DNA from 4 places in the Pseudarthrobacter siccitolerans genome. Region 2 is predicted to be linked to each of the others. Evidence: riboswitches for the same ligand, from Rfam matches in the RefSeq annotation. Region 2 holds a riboswitch; each other region holds the start of a gene.
The links. Region 2 has a riboswitch for S-adenosylmethionine ahead of QFZ36_RS19760 (bifunctional o-acetylhomoserine/o-acetylserine sulfhydrylase). Riboswitches for the same ligand answer to the same signal wherever they lie in the genome.

Region 1 (4,476 bases), 1.9 Mb from region 2:
CTGCTCCAGCCACTCGGCGATCCGCAGCGCCGAGGCGGAGGAGTGGTTGACGCGCAAGGCCATGGTCTCAAGGCCCTTGGTGAGGACCCACGCGTTGAAGGCGGACAGCGACGGGCCGGTGTGCCGCATGAGCTGCTTGACCGGGCCTTCGATGAATTCCTTGGTGCCCAGGATGGCGCCGCCCAGGACCCTGCCCTGGCCGTCGATGTGCTTGGTACCCGAGTAGACAATGACGTCGGCGCCGAACTGGCCGCAACGCTGCAGCAGGGGAGTGGCAAAGACGTTGTCGACGACGACGGTGGCACCTGCGGCGTGGGCGAGTTCGCTCACCGCCGCAGTGTCCACGATTTCCTGCATGGGATTTGACGGCGACTCGAAGAACACGGCGGTGGTGGGCTGGGACAGGGCTTCGCGCCACTGGTCCAGGTCCGGGCCGTCCACGAATACGGTCTCCACGCCCCACCGCGGCAGGATCTCGTTGAGGATCACGAAGCAGGAGCCAAAGAGCGAGCGGGCGGCAACCACCCTGTCGCCGGCAGCCAGCAAGGCACCCAGGGCGGTGAAAACTGCGGACATGCCGGACGCCGTCGCAAAGCACGCTTCGGTGCCCTCCAGGAGGCGGAGCCGCTCCTGGAATGTAGCAACGGAGGGGTTGCCGTAGCGGGAGTAGACGAAGCGTTCGTCCTCACCGGTGAAGGCCCGTTCGGCAGCGGCGGCGGATTCGTACACAAAGCCGGAGTTCAGGAACACAGCCTCGCTGGTTTCCTGGAAGTTGGTGCGGTCCAGCCCGCCGCGGACGGCCTGGGTGTCGGGGCTCCAGCCGGCGGCGTCTTCGTTGAAGGTCACTTAGTTCTTTCCCAGGTTGGTTGGCAGGCCGCGGTTTTTCCAGCCGTTGACGGTGCGCTCTCCATAGCGGTCCGGCTCGCCTTCGAAGCCCTCCAGCACGTTGTAGGAGGTGAAGCCGGCCTGCGTGGCGGCGGTTGCGGCAGCGATGGAACGCTGCCCGGAGCGGCAGAGGAAGAGCAGCTCAGTTGAAGGATTGTCGGGGGCCTGCAGGCTCAGGTCCTTGATGAAATCAGGGTTGGGAATGCCGCCCGGGAAGGTCCACTGGATGAACAGCGGATCATTGTCCGTGGCCTTTGTGTCGGGGATGCCGATGTGGGCCCATTCGCCCTCGGTGCGCACGTCCACGAGGATGGCGCCCTGCTGCAGCTTGTCCCAGGCTTCCTGGGGGGTGAGGTCTCCTGCATAGCTCATGCGTGGCCCTCGCCGTCGAACTCGAGGTCTTCGCTGGCTGCTTCAAGGTCATCAACGGCAGTGGCGACGGCGGCATCCGCGGACGCGATGGCGGCCGGCAGGACTACAGCCTGGGCCACAATGACGCTGCTGCCGTTGAAGGTTGCTGCGGGGCTTCCGTGCAGCACATACCCCTCTGCCAGCGCGGCCGAGATCCGCTCACAGAACGCACGGTCATCCGGCCCGCTGATGAGGCGGTAGGACAATTTCTCTTCAGGGGCAGGTGCGTCAGACATGACGGATCTCCTTCTCTCACGCTTGCAGCTCGAATCGGTCGATATGCCGAGTATTCACCTGAGGCACCCCGCCGCGGAAGGAGGGTTGCCGACCGGCCAGTCAGGGCTTGGCACCGGTACTCATTACTCCCCAAAAACGTAACACTTGGCGCGCGGGGCCGCACCGCCGTCGTCGTCATGTTCCGTAACTGAAGCGCCGCTGAAGCAGCTTGGGTGATTGCGCGGCGGTTCCTGGAACGTACGACGGCGGGAACCGCCACGGGCAGCGAAGCCGACCGACGCCCGCCGCGGCTTTCCACGCCAGATAGGGTTCTTGTCAGGGCGCCGCCGCGCCGTCGGAGCAAAATTCCTGGGGGTCCCCATCAGCACGCCACGAGCCGCCGTGCTGGAGAGCCGTCCCACGCAACTCCATTGGCAAAATTTCCGGGGACAACATACCCGCCAGTCGGCTGTCCGCGGGGGTGCTGCCCTTCTTGCCGCGGTGACGATTGCCCTCCTGGCAGTGGTGCTGCCCGCCGGAGCTGCCCATGCTGCAGACACCTTCCCGGGTGAGGGCAAACCGCTGTTGGGCGCTGTCCTCGAATGGGGCGAGGACACGGCGGCCGGTTTTACGGAGAGGTTCGGCGCGTCGCCGGCGCTTTTCGGGCACGACATCGCGTTGCCCTTCCGTGGATCGGAGGAGAACGACATCCGGGGCTTCCTGGAGCAGTCCGGGATGCAGGGCGCCCACGCGATGCTCACGGTGAAGCCCAACGTTCCGCTTGACCAGGTTACCGCTGAAGCTGCCGCATCATTCGCCGGCGACGTGCGGAGGCTGACGGCGGACTTCAAGGGCCAGGTGCTGATCCGCTTTGCCCCCGACATGAATGCCAGCTGGGTGGAGTGGGGCCAGCAGCCTGCCGCTTACCGGTCCGCCTTCCAGGCCGTCGCCGCAGCCTTTGAAGATACCGACGGCAGCCGCCCACCGATGGTGTGGGAGCCGTACCTGAGGAAGGACTATCCGTTTGACCGGCACCGGAACGCCCCTGTGCCGGGCAGCGATGGCTTCGCCCTGCTCGATACCAACGGTGACGGCGTGTGGAACGGCTCCGATGCGGCCTACGCCCCGTACTATCCGGGGGACGATGCCGTGGACTGGGTGGGCCTGGCCGCTTTCCACGACGACACTGCCGGCGGCGCGGCGGTCAACACCGTTCCCCGGCAGAACGAACTCCAGGAGATGCTCACGGCCTCCGGCGGGGAAAACTTCTACGCGACTTATGCGTCCGGCAAGGACAAGCCGTTCCTGCTGCAGACCTCCGCGTTCTACAGCCCGGCCTCCGGCGGCGCTTCCGACGTGGACATCAAAGTCGGCTGGTGGGACCAGGTCCTGGATGCGGCCACGTCCACGGACTTCGCCGGCACGTCGGCAGTGGCCTGGGATGAGCGGACCAGCACCAGGGACACGGGGGTGGCCAGCATCGACTGGCTGGTCACCGGGAATCCTGCGGTTGCTGCTGCCGCCCTGGACCGGCTCGAGGCTTCCCCCATGGTGACCGGTCCTGCCACCGAAATCGCTGCCGGCAGCGGATACGTCCGCGCCAACACCCTCCCGGGGGCGGCTGCCTGGACCGTGGGAGCGGCGTTGATCATCCTCCTGGTGGCGCTTTGGCAGATCCCCCGGCGGGTCAATGCCGCAACAGCCTGGGGCTACACCGATCCCTCAAGCAGGGATTCGCGGGTGGACCTGCTGCGCGGCATGGCCATTGTGTTTGTGGTGGTGAACCACCTGGGCATGACATCGTTGTTCCAGCTGCTCACGCAGGAGGCGGTGGGTTTCGTTTCCGGGGCCGAACTTTTTGTCCTCTTCTCGGGGCTGGTGGTGGGCATGGTGTACGGGCCCCGGGTCAACCGGGACTTTGGGACGGTGGTGGACCTGACCTCCCGCCGTGCGGGGAAGCTTTACCTGACGGCCCTGGCGGTGCTGATCGGCGTTTTCCTGATCTCGCTGCTGCCCCTGTTCCAGAGTGATGCACTGACCACCTACGTTGACCAGGGAACCGGCGGGGCGGGGCACAATGGCGCCGGCCGGACCTACGACCTCTACGCCGGAATGGAATCGCTGTTCCAGTTCCCCGTACCGCCGCAGGTCCTGCCGGCCATCCTGCTGCTGCAGTTCGGCCCGTGGCAGTTCAACGTGATGGGCCTGTACGTGGTGCTGCTGCTCGTCAGCCCGCTGATCCTTGCCGCACTCAACCGCGGCAAGGCAGTATGGGTGCTCGGCGCCACGCTGGCCGTGTACGCAGTGGGCGCGGCCACCCGGTTCCGGATCCTGCCCTCGCAGTTCGAGGACTCTTTCCCGCTGCTGGTGTGGCAGGTCCTTTTCGTGATCGGCCTGGTGGCGGGCTTCCACCGCCACCGCATTGTTTCGTGGCTGACTGACCACACCTGGGCAGTGGCCGCCTGCACTGCGGCCGCCTTCGCTTTCGCGTTCCTGTCCTGGGGCAACCCGTACCTGGCCAACGCCTTTGATATGCGGCTCGCGATTGTTCCGGACACGGCCTACCGGACCATGTATGACCTCTTCTTCGGCCGCACTTATCTGGCCCCGGGCCGGCTCCTCAACGTCCTGGTGCTGGTGGTGGCCGCCTACGCATTCCTCACGGCCTACTGGAAACCGGTGGCCCGCGCCCTGGGCTGGTTCCTGATTCCCCTGGGCCGGGCAACCCTGTACGTCTTCATCATCCACGTGGTGCTGATCGCGGTGATCGCCAACATCCCGGCGCTGCGCCAAGGCGACATTTGGATTAATACGGCGGCCTGCGCGCTTGTCCTGGGGCTCCTGTGCGTGATGGTCCGGACGCGGTTCCTCTTCCGGATCATTCCGACCTGAGGCGACAGTCGGAGAAGGATAGAGAGCTGAAAAAACGAAAAGGCGTGAAGCGCTTCCTGCCGGGAAGCGCTT
Region 2 (4,476 bases):
TGTTCGATTCCCACCGAAAGCCGCACCAGTCCGGGCGTCACGCCGGCAATTTCCTGCTGCTCCGGGGAGAGCTGGCTGTGCGTGGTCGACGCCGGATGGATCACCAGGGAGCGGACGTCACCGATGTTTGCCACGTGGGAGTGCAGCTCCAGGGCGTCCACGAAGCGCTTCCCGGCCTCGGCCCCGCCGGCCAGGTTGAACGACACGATGGCGCCGGTACCCTTCGGGCCGTACTTGCGGCCGCGCTCGTACCAGGGGCTGGAGGGCAGCCCGGCGTAGGCGACGGATTCGACGTCGTCCCTTCCTTCCAGCCACCGGGCAACGTCCACGGCGTTGGCCACGTGCCGTTCCACCCGCAGGCTCAGCGTCTCCAGTCCCTGGGCAATCAGGAAGGCGTTGAACGGCGACACCGCAGAACCGAGGTCGCGCAGCAACTGGACCCGGGCCTTGAGGATGTAGGACAGGTTGGCCCCCAGCGCTCCGTCTGTTCCGAGGTCGCGGGCGTACACCAGCCCGTTGTAAGTGGGGTCCGGGGTGTTGAAACCGGGGAACTTCTGCGGGTCCTTGCCGAAGTCGAACTTTCCGGAGTCCACGATCACGCCGGCGATGGCGGCACCGTGGCCGCCCAGGTATTTGGTGGCCGAGTGCACCACGATGTCCGCGCCCCATTCCAGCGGCCTGATCAGGTAGGGGGTGGACAGGGTGTTGTCCACGATCAGGGGCACGCCGGCGTCATGGGCAACCCGGGACACGCCTTCAATGTCCAGGACATCCTGCCGCGGGTTGGAAACCACCTCGCCGAAGAATAGCTTGGTGTTGGGCTGGACGGCGTCACGCCACTGGTCCAGGTTGTCCGGGTCCGCCACAAAAGTGACCGAGATGCCGAACTTCTTCAGGGTGTGGGCGAAGAGGTTGTAGGTGCCGCCGTAGAGGCTGGGGCTGGCCACGATGTGGTCCCCCGCCTCGGCGATGTTCAGGATGGCAAACGTCTCTGCGGCCTGCCCGGAGCTGAGCAGCAAGGCCCCCAGGCCGCCTTCAAGGCTGGCGATCCGCTGTTCCACGGCTTCCTGGGTGGGGTTGCCGATCCTGGTATAGATGGGAGCCAGCTCGGCAAGTGCGAAGCGGTTGGCAGCACTTTCCGCGCTCGGGAACACAAAAGACGTGGTCTGGTAGATAGGGAGGGCGCGGGCGCCAGTGGCGCTGTCCGGCTCCTGCCCAACATGGATCTGGCGGGTTTCGAAGGACCATCCGTTGGACAATTCAAGGCTCCTTTGACATGGGCCCGGTACGCTCGAAAGCACTGCGGGCCGCGCTTGCCATCCAGCCCATGCCGGACAGCCAGGTCCTCACCCGGGGCACCCCACCGCGGTTGGAGGGTTGCCGGCCAGCGAGCCGGGGCTTGATGCTGGCACTCATGACCTGAGCCCAGTGTAGGAACACGCACCCGGTGCCGGACAGGATTGTGACGAACATGGTCCAGAAGATTTCCGCGGGCCCTGGTTTATGGGGGTTCACCAGCGAAAATCCCAGTAAGGGTACCCTTAGCTGAGAGCCCGATCACAAAGTGCCAAGATGATGGCATGCGCATGGATCACGTCTCTTACGCCTGTGAACACGATGGCCTGGCGGCCACTACCGAACGAATTTCCTCTGCCCTCGGCGTTGAGGCAGTGAAGGGTGGGGTACACCCCCGGTTCGGCACCCGCAACATGATTATCCCGCTCGCCGGCCACAAGTACCTTGAAGTCGTGGAGGTCCTGGACCACCCTGCTTCAGACAAGGCCCCCTTCGGACAGGCTGTGCGTGCGCGGTCTGCTGCGGGCGGCGGCTGGATGGGCTGGTGCGTCGAAGTGGACGACCTCGCCCCGTTCGAGGAGCGGCTCGGACGCTCCGCGGTGAACGGCAACCGCAAGTTTCCGGACGGCCGCGAACTCGTCTGGCAGCAGATTGGCATCCTCGGCCTGATCGCCGACCCCCAGGTCCCCTACATGCTCAAGTGGGAGGGCGATCCGTCCCTGCACCCGTCCAATGCCTACGACAGCAACGTCAAGATGAGCTGCCTCACCATCGCAGGTTCGGCGGCACGCGTCACCGAGTGGCTGGGTGAGCCCGTGGAGAAGCCGCTCGAGGATGTGGCCGTTGATTGGGTGGCTCCGCACGGAACGCCCGGCATTCTGTCCGTCACCTTCGAAACCTCCACCGGAGCCGTCACCATCTAACCCTCCTTACGATGCCCGGGCACTGGCGCCCGGGCATCGCAGTGGTGTGCCCGGTTTCGGCCTGGGCGCCTGATCTTCCAAACTTCGGCCGCCATCAGCTTGTGACAACGGCGTCACCTGCCGATGGCGGCCGAATCCACTTCTGCCTTTAAGCTCACGCAATTTCTGCTGCACACCTCACTCGCAGAGCCCGACAAATTGTCGTACCCCCTTGTCATGATGGGTTTATGGGGAAAGCGGCGGTGGCTAAGGCGTTTGAGGACATCAAGGCCGCTCTTGCTGTGCTGAATGCCGAGGTGGATGAGTGTGGTTCGGACCCGTTCTCGGATGCTGATCCGCTGGCCGGACTGGCTGATGGGTGCCTGGACATTCTTGCCGGGGCGCGGGTGGTGGAGGCCGGGTTTGCGGGTTTGAAGGCCCGGGCTGCCGTGACGTATGCGGATACCGCCCGAGCTATTGCGGGGCCCGACGCGCCGGTACAGGCGCAGGAAATGGCCGTCGCCGCGGAAATCGGCTGCCTCCTGGCCCTCGGTTCCCGGGCAGCGGGTGCGTTCCTGGCCGCAGCCCACGCCCTGTGCAAGGAGTTGCCGCCCACCCTTTCGGCATTGCAGTCCGGGACGATTACTTGGCAGCACGCCCTGGCCATGGTTGATGAAACGGCCAGCCTTGACCCCGCTGGCGCGGCGGCGCTGGAGGCACAGTTCCTGGACCCGGACGTGCCCAGGCCGCCTACGGCTGCGCCGATCGGGGAATTGCCGGCGTACCGGTTCAAGGCCAAGGCCAGGAACTGGCGGGAGCGCCACCACCCTGAGTCCATTGAGAAACGCCACGCCAGGGGCATCGCGGACCGGCGGGTGGAATACCGGCCGGATCAGGACGGCATGGCCTGGCTCTCCGCCTACCTGCCTGCCCACCATGCTTTGGCGGGCTGGAACCGGCTCACGGCCATCGCACGGGGGATGCAGGGACCGGACGAGCCCCGTACCCTGCCCCAATTGAAGGCCGATAATTTCTCCACAGCGATTCTCAGCAGCGGCAACACTCCGGTAGGTGCCGATGAAAGTGTCGGTGGTGGCGACAGCGCCGGGGTCGTCGCAGGAACGGGTGGCCCGTCGTCGTCGATCGGCGCCCAAGTGCTGGTCACCGTTCCGGTTTTCTCCCTGATGGGCCTGACCGACGAGCCGGCAATGCTGGACGGCCACGGCCCCATTCCACCGTCGATGGCACGTCAACTCGTCGCCGACGGGGCCGCTTCGTTTTACCGGGTCCTGGTGGACCCGAGGGACGGGGCGCCACTGGAGATCGGCCGGACAAAGTACCGGATCAGCCAGGCCATGCGGAACTGGCTTAGGTTGCGGGATGGCAAATGCCCCTTTCCAGGATGCAGCAACAATTCGCTCGACAACGAAGCCGACCACATCCTCGCCTGGCATCAAGGCGGCACTACCGGGATATCGAATCTGGGACAGCCCTGCCCCAAACATCACCGGCTACGGCATACCAGCGGCTGGAAACCCACCCCCGCCACCAAAACCGCACCACCCGGCTGGACCTCACCCACCGGCAGGCACTACAAAAGCGAACACCAGGACTGGGAACCACCACACTGGCCAAACCAGCTGCAGGCGGTGTCCGGGGACCCACCCGATTTTGTCTACATCGGGATCTCCCCAGGCGAAGAATGCCTGGAGCGGTTCCTGCACGCCCCACCCGCCTGACCAACCACCTATGGTGGCTGAACTTGGGGAGCGAAACCGACCACGGGGTCAGTGAAGGCTCACAACATCGGAGGGATCGCCGTCGCACCGCACCTTGCGGCGCCAGCTTGGCTGCCTCAGCCCAGTCCGACTGCCTTGCCGAAGAGGCTGAAGCCAACGAACGCGACGATGTCCAGCAGGGCGTGGGCAATCACCAGGGGCATCACCCGTCGCGTCCTGGTATACAGCCAGGCGAAGACGACCCCCATCACCGCGTTCCCGATGAAGGGCCCGAAGCCCTGGTAAAGGTGGTAGCTGCCGCGCAGCAGCGAGCTCACCGCGATGGCCAGCGGCACGCTCCAGCCGAACTTTCCGAACCGGTTCAGCAGGTAGCCCACCACGATAACTTCCTCCACCACGGCATGGCGGATCGCGGACAGGATCAGCACCGGCACTGTCCACCAGTAGGCGTCCAACGCACTGGGAATGATGGCGGTGGTGATGCCCAGCGCCCGGCCCGCCGCATAGAGGCCCAGGGACGGGATTCCGATCAGCGCTGC
Region 3 (4,476 bases), 860 kb from region 2:
GTTATTGCCTACCAGAGGCGCTTGGTGGCCCGGCGGGCACCCTCGCCCAGTGCTTCCAGCTTGGCGAATGCGATCTGCGGGTGCACCCTGCCGCCCAGGCCGCAGTCGGTGGACGCGATGACGTTCTCCCGGCCCACCACCTCTGCGAAGCGGACGATCCGATCCGCCACCAGGTCCGGGTGCTCCACCACATTGGTGGCGTGTGAGACCACGCCGGGAATGATGACCTTGCCCTCAGGGAGCCTGGCGTCTTCCCAGACGCGCCATTCGTGTTCGTGCCGGACATTGGCGGCCTCAAAGGAGTAGCCGCCGGCATTAATCTGCAGTACGGACCCGATGATGTCCGCGAAGGGAATATCCGTGGTGTGCGGGCCGTGCCAGGATCCCCAGCAGACGTGCAGCCGGATCTGTTCCTGGGGCAGGTCACGCAGCGCCCAGTTGGTGGCCTCCACGCGCAGCTGGATGAACTTCAGGTAGTCATCAAGAGCCGGCTCAGGGTTGATCTGGTCCCAGCTTTCGGCGAGTGAAGGATCATCGAGCTGGACCGTGAGTCCGGCATCGATAATGGCCTTGTATTCCTCGCGCATGGCGTCGGCGCAGGCGTACAGCAGTTCCTCGTCGGTCTTGTAGTACTCATTGGCAACCCGTGCACAGGACCCGGGGGAGAGCGAGGCCACAAAGCCCTCGGACAGTCCTGCGGCGGCCAGCCCGCTCTTCAGGTTCTTGACGTCGGAGGCCACCAGGCCGTGCCCGGTGTAGGTGAGGGGCCCGGCAATCTTGGGCTGGGAAACGCTCTTGCGGTGGGCCAGGATGCCGGCGGACGGATCATTGTAGGCATCGTTGAACTTCTGCCGGTCACGACGGTCCGGGAATGAGGTCAGGACAATGTTCCCGGGGGAGGACCGGCGTACCTGGGTATCAGCCCAACGGTCCACGTCCGTCGCTTCGAGGCCACCAAGCCGGGAGAAGGAGTAGTTCCACCAAGCCCCGTAGTCAACCGAGCTGGACATCGCGTGCCCATATTCGCCGTCATTGGCGATATCGATGCCCAAGTCCTTCTGGCGCTGCACCACGTCCGCCACTGATGCTTCCAGCAGGTCAAGGAACCGAGGGGTGAGGCCCTCCTGCTCCTTGGCGGCGTTGGCTGCTATGAGTTCAGGGGTGCGAGGCAAAGACCCTGCATGGGTGACGCGGATGTGGTCTGTGTTCAGGGACACTGGAATTCCTTTCCATCGGTCCTGGCAGTAGCACCTTCGCGGCAGGGGGTACCTGCACTTAGCGGGGTTGCTGCGGCGTCAACGATCCAGGTCTCTCGGCCGCTCCGGATGGTTCACTCTCACTTAATTCCAAGACTTTCCCGGGAGCAAATCCGGTTCGGATTGTTTCGGCGGAAAGCAGGCGTGGCGACTGCTTTCCAAATCGCTATAACTGCATGCAGGTTCCTGTTATATCCATTGACAGGTTTCGTTTAGCTTGGTTGGCTCTTGTCACAGGCCGCAATGGGGGACATGGCTGCCTGAACGCACCCCAATGCACTCGAAAGAGGTAACGCACCGTGAGAAAAGCCCTGGCAACTTTCAGGACCCTTGCCGTTTCCGGAGCCCTGGCGCTGGCAGCAGTGACGGCGCCCGCGCCGGCGATGGCCGTAGGCGAAGGCCCCAACTACGACGGCAATGGCCAGATCACCACATCGAAGCTGGCCACCTACGACGAGATGGTCTCCTTCCTCAAAGACCAGGACACCCGCCAGCCGGCCATGGAGCTGGAGGTCATCGGGCAGACGGTGAAGGGCCGCGACATCCACCTGGTCAAGTACATCTCGGACCCGGCCAAACCCACCATCCTTTACCTGACGCAGCAGCACGGCAACGAACAGCTGACTACCGAGGGCGCCCTGGAATTCGTCAAGCACCTTGGCACCGGCAAGTCAGGGGATGTCCTGGACGGCGTCAACATCCTCATCGTTCCCATGCTGAATGCAGACGGGGCCATGGGTGACGTGAACTTCTCCCTGGCGGACTACCAGGCCAAGGGCGGCCGCAACATGACCCGGTACAACGCCGAAGAGGTGGACCTCAACCGTGACCACGTGGACAAAGTCCAGCCGGAAACCCAGGCGCTCCATAACAACGTGATGCGCAAGTACCGGATCGACTACATGATCGACCTGCACCACCAGGGCACCCGCAGCCAACGTGACGGAGAACTCGTCTCCGGCTCCATCCTCTACCCCACCACCCCGAACGCCGATCCTGCAGTTGTGGAGAAGTCCAAGCAGCTGGGCGCGGTGGTGTTCCACAACGTCGATTCCACCGGCTGGGGCCACCTGGGCAAGTACGTGGGCGGCAGCGCCGAAACCATCAGCCGCAACGGCATCGCGGTGGAATACGGCATCGCAACCCTGCTGTTTGAGATGCGGGGCATGTCGGACCACTACCTGGACGGATATGCCCTGGGGCTCCGGAGCAACGGGTACCTGATCAAGCAGACAGTGACCACCCTGACGGCCACGGCCGAAGCCATCGCTGACAGATCAATTGCCGACGCCGACACCTCCTTCTGGGACAGCCTCGCCACCCAGACCTCCCGCCCGGGCGAGGAAGCTGAGGACGAGTAGTAACTGCTGACAGTCCGCCGCGGTCCCACGGCATGGGTGCTTTAGCCTGCAAGAAGGACCGCGGCGGCCCAACGAGTGGACAAAGTCCCTCATCCGCTAAACTTGGGTGGTAAGAGCCCCGGAACTCTTGCATCGCTGTGCTGCCCCGCGGACCAGCGAAGGCCGGTCCATTCGGGGCATTCTCATGAACGGCGCTGTACAGGCCCGCCACGCCGTGGCCGGGCCCGGGCAGCCCGAACGAATGGGGGAGGATCCCATGCCAGCAATTGTGATCGTAGGAGCCCAGTGGGGCGACGAAGGAAAAGGCAAAGCGACCGACCTGCTGGGCGGCCGCGTTGACTATGTCGTCAAACCCAACGGCGGCAACAACGCCGGGCACACCGTCGTCGTAGGCGGTGAAAAATACGAACTCAAGCTGCTTCCGGCAGGCATCCTCAGCCCCAACGCCGTCCCCATTATCGGCAACGGCTGCGTGGTAAACCTCGAGGCACTCTTCCAGGAGATTGAGGGCCTCCAGGCGCGCGGTGCCGACACCTCAAAGCTTCGCGTCTCCGCCAACGCCCACCTCGTGGCTCCGTACCACCAGGTGCTGGACAAGGTGACGGAGCGCTACCTCGGCAGCCGGGCCATCGGGACCACCGGCCGCGGCATCGGCCCCGCGTACATGGACAAGGTGGCCCGCCTGGGCATCCGCGTCCAGGACGTCTTTGACGAGTCGATCCTCCGCCAGAAGGTGGAAGGCTCGTTGCGGCAGAAGAACGAACTCCTGGTCAAGATCTACAACCGCCGTGGCGTGGTGGTGGACGAGATCGTGGAGTACTTCCTGTCCTTCGCCGAGCGGCTGCGCCCGCTGGTCATCGACAGCACGCTGGTGCTGAACACCGCCCTGGATGAGGGCAAGGTAGTGCTCATGGAAGGCGGCCAGGCCACCTTCCTGGACGTGGACCACGGAACCTACCCCTTCGTGACTTCCTCCAACCCCACCGCCGGCGGCGCCTCCGTGGGTTCGGGCATCGGCCCCACCCGCATCTCCCGCTCCATTGGCATCATCAAGGCGTACACCACCCGCGTAGGCGCAGGCCCGTTTCCCACGGAACTGTTCGATGAGATGGGCGTGTACCTGCAGAAGACCGGCGGCGAATTCGGCGTCAACACCGGCCGGCCCCGCCGCTGCGGCTGGTACGACGCCGTCCTGGCCCGCCACGCCTCCCGCGTCAACGGCTTCACGGACTACTTCGTGACCAAGCTGGACGTGCTCACCGGCATCGAGCAGATTCCCGTGTGCGTAGCCTACGATGTGGACGGCGTCCGGCACGACGAGATGCCCATGACGCAGACAGAGTTCCACCACGCCGTGCCCATCTTCGAGTACTTCGACGGCTGGACCGAGGACATCACCGGGGCACGCACCTTGGCGGACCTCCCGGAGAATGCGCGCAACTACGTGCTGGCCCTGGAAAAGCTGTCCGGTACGCGTTTCTCCGCCATCGGAGTTGGCCCGGACCGCGACCAGACCATCGTGGTCAACGACCTCATCAACGACTGACATGTGGGCCCACGCCTGGGCCCACGCTACCGAGGGGCCCCGACCGAGCTTGCGAGATTGGGGAGGTAGCAGGGAGGCTTCCCTGGCCGAGCTTGCGAGGCTAGGGAGCGGGTGGGGACGACGCCGGCGGGTCACCTTCACAGGTGGCCCGCTGTTTGCGTTATCCAGGGAAACTTAAGGCAATTTACACAGGGTTAACGCCGTAGGTCTTGCGGCGCTGCACGCCTACCGGCGAGACTCTTTGTTACACCCGGTGACTTGATCACCAAATCGTTCGACCAGACCCGCGGGATTGAGGGGCAGTGATGCGCCC
Region 4 (4,476 bases), 3.2 Mb from region 2:
CTCCAACGCCGGACCATTCCTTGCTGCGGCCCTGGCTTCCGGCGGAACCGTCCGGGTTCCGGGCTGGCCTGAGCAGACGCAGCAGGTAGGCGATCTCTGGCGCACCATCCTGGCCGAGATGGGCGCCGAGGTCAGCCTGCGCGACGGCGTCCTCACGGTCACGGGCGGGCAGGAAATCAAGGGTGCCGATTTCGCGGACACCAGCGAACTGGCCCCTACAGTCGCCGCCCTCTGCGCCCTGGCCACTGGCCCCTCCCGACTCACTGGAATCGCGCACCTGCGCGGGCATGAGACGGACCGGCTGGCAGCCCTGGTCACGGAGATCAACCGCCTGGGCGGCGATGCCGAGGAGACCAGCGACGGCCTGGTGATCCGGCCTGCGAAGCTGCACGCCGGCGTCGTACACAGTTACGCCGACCACCGCATGGCCACTGCCGGAGCCATCCTCGGCCTGGCAGTGGACGGGGTCCAGGTAGAGGACATCGCCACCACCGCGAAGACCATGCCGGACTTTCCGGCGCTGTGGGCAGACATGCTGGCCCAATCGGGCCCCACGGGCGCCGCGGCGGAAGGTTCCACCGGTGGCCCGGAGCACTGACTCCTGGGACGAGTCGGATGTCCGCATCCGGCCCAGCAAAAAAGGTTCCAGGCCCCGCACCAAGGACCGGCCGAGCCACGACGACGCCGTCACCGGCCGCATCGTCACTGTTGACCGCGGCCGGTACACGGCAGTGGTGGGTGAAGACTCCGGCAACGAGCGCGTTGTCATCGCCGCCAGGGCACGCGAGCTGCGCCGGAACCCCGTGGTGGCCGGCGATTTTGTGTCGCTCGTGGGTGACGTTTCCGGCGACCCCAACACGCTGGCCCGGCTGGTAAAAATCCAGGACCGCAGGACCCTCCTTCGGCGCAGCGCCGACGATACCGATCCTGTGGAGCGGGCAGTGGTGGCCAACGCCGACCAGCTGGTGATCGTAGTGGCTGCCGCGAACCCGGAGCCGCGCACCGGCTTCATCGACCGTGCCCTGGTGGCTGCGTATGACGCCGGGATCGAGCCGATCCTGCTGGTCACCAAGGCGGACGTCAAGGATCCGGCGGAGCTGTTGGCAAACTACACGCACCTGGACTTCCCCGTAATCATCAGCCGGACGGCGGATTCCAGCGCTTCGGGCATCGACGCCCGCTCCGATGACGGATTGTCGGCCCGCCTTGACAGCAAAGCGGTGGCAGAACTGCGGGACTTCCTGGACGGCAAGGTCACCGTGATGCTCGGCCATTCCGGCGTGGGCAAGTCCACCATGGTCAACGCCCTCACCGGGGCCGAGCGTGCCACCGGCGGGGTCAACGCCGTGACTGGACGCGGGCGCCACACGTCATCGTCCGCCCTGGCGCTGAGGCTTGCGGATGCACCGCCGGGCAGCTGGATCATCGACACCCCGGGCATCCGCTCCTTCGGCCTGGCCCACGTGGACCCGGACCGGATCCTGCGCTCCTTCCCGGACCTCTCCCCCGGCACCGAAGACTGCGAACGGGGCTGCAAGCACACCGCCCATGCCGTGAACTGCGGCCTGGATGCCTGGGTGGCCGGCGGGCATGCCGGCGCCACCGGGGAAGCCCGGCTGGCCTCCCTGCGGCGGCTCCTCGGCACCGATCCCCGCATGGAGGCCCAGGAGGCCAAGGAGCTTGGCAGCGTCAACTGACAACGCCGATCTCCCAGCAGAACCGCGCGCAGACGGTAGTTTGGAACCATGATCCAACCCGCTTCAAGCTACAACGATGACCTGCGCCTGGCCCATGTCCTGGCCGACTCCGTGGATGACCAGACCATGAGCCGCTTCAAGGCCCTGGACCTGCAGGTGGAGACCAAGCCTGACCTGACGCCGGTTACGGACGCGGACAAGGCCGCCGAAGAAGCCATCCGTGGCCAGCTGTCCCGTTCCCGCCCGCGCGACGCCGTGCTCGGCGAGGAGTTCGGCAGTACCGGCCACGGCTCGCGGCGCTGGATCATCGACCCCATCGACGGCACCAAGAACTTTGTCCGCGGTGTCCCGGTCTGGGCCACCCTGATTGCACTGGTGGACGAGGGCGAGCCCGTGGTCGGCGTGGTCAGTGCACCGGCCCTGGGCAAGCGCTGGTGGGCTGCCAAGGACATGGGCGCCTACATGGGCCGTTCCCTCGCCGCGGCCACGCGGCTGCGGGTATCCAACGTCTCCAAGCTCTCCGATGCTTCCCTGTCCTACTCCAGCCTGGGCGGCTGGAAGGAGCGCGGCAGCCTTGACAACTTTCTGGGCCTCACCGAGGACGTGTGGCGGACCCGGGCGTACGGCGACTTCTGGTCCTACTGCATGGTGGCCGAAGGCTCAGTGGACATCGCCTGCGAACCTGAACTGAACCTTTACGACATGGCCGCTCTAGTGCCGATCGTGGTGGAAGCCGGGGGGCGTTTCACGTCCCTGGAAGGCGAAGACGGTCCCTTCGGCGGCAACGCGCTGGCCACCAATTCCATCCTGCACTCCGAGGTGCTGCGCAGGTTGAACCCGGACCTGGACGACCTCCTGTAAGGCAGGTTACCGAAGAATCAGCGGCGGGCGCCTCCACGAGGAGGCGCCCGCCGTCGTTTCTTCGGCAAAAGAAGCCCTTCTCCGCCGGCGCGTAACAAAGCGCTTAACATTTATCCCGGCTTCAAACCTTCCCGCCCCATGTTCTACGCTCTTAAGCAGGTCACGAGTGCCAGCGCGAAACCCCGGTTTGCTGGCCGGCAACCCTCCAACCGCGGTGGGGTGCCCCGGGTGACGACCAGGCCGGTCCGGAGCGGATGCGGCAAGCGCGGATTCCCGGCTGTGGGAGTCCTTTTGAAGTGAGGTCTCTGTGACAACTGCCACCGTCTCCCCCAATGCCACTGCCGGTTCCGTTATTCTCCAGCCTGGAACCACCTTTGATGCCCGCCGCGCCGCCGCCGGCCGGCCGCTTGCTGCCGTCACCGGCGCCGAGATCCAAGCGCCGCTGATCCATGGCGGCCATGTCCGCTACGCAAACCTTGACTACGGTGCCTCCGCTCCTGCGCTCTCGGTGGTCTCGGCGTACCTCAACGAGATCCTGCCGTTCTACGCGAGCGTCCACCGCGGCGCGGGTTACGCGTCCCAGATCAGCACCTCGGTCTACGAAAACGCACGCGACATCGTCCGCGGGTTCGTGGGCGGCCGTCCGGGCGACTCCGTGATCTTCACCCGGAACACCACCGATTCGCTCAACCTGCTGGCCGGCTGCCTGCCCGCAACAGACGGGCACCCCGACGGTGACGTCCTCTACCTGGACATCGAGCACCACGCCAACCTGCTGCCGTGGCAGGGCGTCCCGCACCGCAGCATCGTTGCAGCCGACACCATCGCCGGCACCATCGAGGCCGTCCGGGCGGAACTGGAGCAGGGCGGCGTGAGCCTGCTCGCCGTCACCGGCGCGTCCAACGTCACCGGTGAGATCCTTCCCATCCGCGCCCTGGCCGCGCTCGCCCACGAACACGGCGCGCGGATCGTGGTGGACGCCGCCCAGCTGGCCCCGCACCGCCGCGTGGACATCGCCGCGGACGACGTCGACTACCTCGCCTTCTCCGGCCACAAGCTCTACGCACCGTTCGGTTCCGGCGTGCTCGTGGGGCGGGCGGACTGGCTCGACGCCGGAACGCCGCACCTCGCCGGCGGCGGCGCCGTCAAGGAGGCAAGGCTCGACGGCGTCAGCTGGGCCACCGGCCCGGCACGCCATGAGGGCGGCTCACCGAACGTCCTGGGCGCGGCCACGCTGGCCCGCGCCACCCAGGTGATCGCCGGGCTGGACCAGGAACAGTGGCACGCCCACGAATCCGCCATCCGGTCCTTCCTGGTGGAAGGCCTGCAGGACATCGACGGTGTGACCGTCCACCAGATCTTCAAGGACACCAATCCGGATACGGACACCATTGGCGTGGTCAACTTTTCTGTGGAAGGCTACGACGCCGGGCTGGTGGCGGCCTACCTGTCCGCCGAGCACGGCGTGGGCCTGCGCGACGGCCGCTTCTGCGCCCACCCGCTACTGAAGCGCCTGGGCCTGCCCTCCGGTTCCCTCCGCGCCAGCTTCGGCGTCGGCTCCCGCCTCGAGGACGCCGAACGGCTCCTTGCCGGCATTGCAGCGCTGCGCAGCAACGGGCTGGGCTGGGACTACGTGGTGGACGCCGGGCGCTGGGTTCCTGCGAACGACACCCGGACCTACCCGCACTGGGCGCCCAACACCCCGGGCACCGCCGGCGCCGCTCCCTGCATCGACGACTAAGCACGTGCGGTAAATTCGGAGGATAGCCAAAGGCATCAATCGAAGGAGGCCACACGTGGTACGGGGTGGCCCCAAATTGGATCACGGGCGGCGCCGGGAGCTCGGCCAGAGCTTCCAGGACGGCGGGGAGCATTACCAGCAGGTCCGGCCGGGCTACCCGGAAGAATCAGCGCAATG

Region 1: another riboswitch for S-adenosylmethionine. It lies ahead of QFZ36_RS10870 (DUF1737 domain-containing protein); the one in region 2 lies ahead of QFZ36_RS19760 (bifunctional o-acetylhomoserine/o-acetylserine sulfhydrylase).
Region 3: another riboswitch for S-adenosylmethionine. It lies ahead of QFZ36_RS15915 (cobalamin-independent methionine synthase II family protein); the one in region 2 lies ahead of QFZ36_RS19760 (bifunctional o-acetylhomoserine/o-acetylserine sulfhydrylase).
Region 4: another riboswitch for S-adenosylmethionine. It lies ahead of QFZ36_RS04925 (aminotransferase class V-fold PLP-dependent enzyme); the one in region 2 lies ahead of QFZ36_RS19760 (bifunctional o-acetylhomoserine/o-acetylserine sulfhydrylase).

The regions. Positions count from the first base shown of each region.
Region 1 is NZ_JAUSXB010000001.1:2,315,085-2,319,560, reverse strand. It holds gene QFZ36_RS10880 (O-succinylhomoserine sulfhydrylase) at 1-846, opposite strand, end outside; gene QFZ36_RS10875 (rhodanese-like domain-containing protein) at 847-1,257, opposite strand; gene QFZ36_RS10870 (DUF1737 domain-containing protein) at 1,254-1,532, opposite strand; SAM riboswitch class IV at 1,546-1,660, opposite strand; gene opgC (OpgC domain-containing protein) at 2,014-4,404, shown strand.
Region 2 is NZ_JAUSXB010000001.1:4,262,502-4,266,977, reverse strand. It holds gene QFZ36_RS19760 (bifunctional o-acetylhomoserine/o-acetylserine sulfhydrylase) at 1-1,259, opposite strand, end outside; SAM riboswitch class IV at 1,305-1,420, opposite strand; gene QFZ36_RS19755 (VOC family protein) at 1,581-2,219, shown strand; gene QFZ36_RS19750 (HNH endonuclease signature motif containing protein) at 2,447-3,937, shown strand; gene QFZ36_RS19745 (CPBP family intramembrane glutamic endopeptidase) at 4,054-4,476, opposite strand, start outside.
Region 3 is NZ_JAUSXB010000001.1:3,405,800-3,410,275, forward strand. It holds gene QFZ36_RS15915 (cobalamin-independent methionine synthase II family protein) at 9-1,217, opposite strand; SAM riboswitch class I at 1,227-1,332, opposite strand; gene QFZ36_RS15920 (M14 family zinc carboxypeptidase) at 1,556-2,617, shown strand; gene QFZ36_RS15925 (adenylosuccinate synthase) at 2,874-4,163, shown strand.
Region 4 is NZ_JAUSXB010000001.1:1,037,944-1,042,419, forward strand. It holds gene aroA (3-phosphoshikimate 1-carboxyvinyltransferase) at 1-598, shown strand, start outside; gene rsgA (ribosome small subunit-dependent GTPase A) at 582-1,697, shown strand; gene hisN (histidinol-phosphatase) at 1,746-2,558, shown strand; SAM riboswitch class IV at 2,717-2,830, shown strand; gene QFZ36_RS04925 (aminotransferase class V-fold PLP-dependent enzyme) at 2,866-4,299, shown strand; gene QFZ36_RS04930 (class I SAM-dependent methyltransferase) at 4,355-4,476, shown strand, end outside.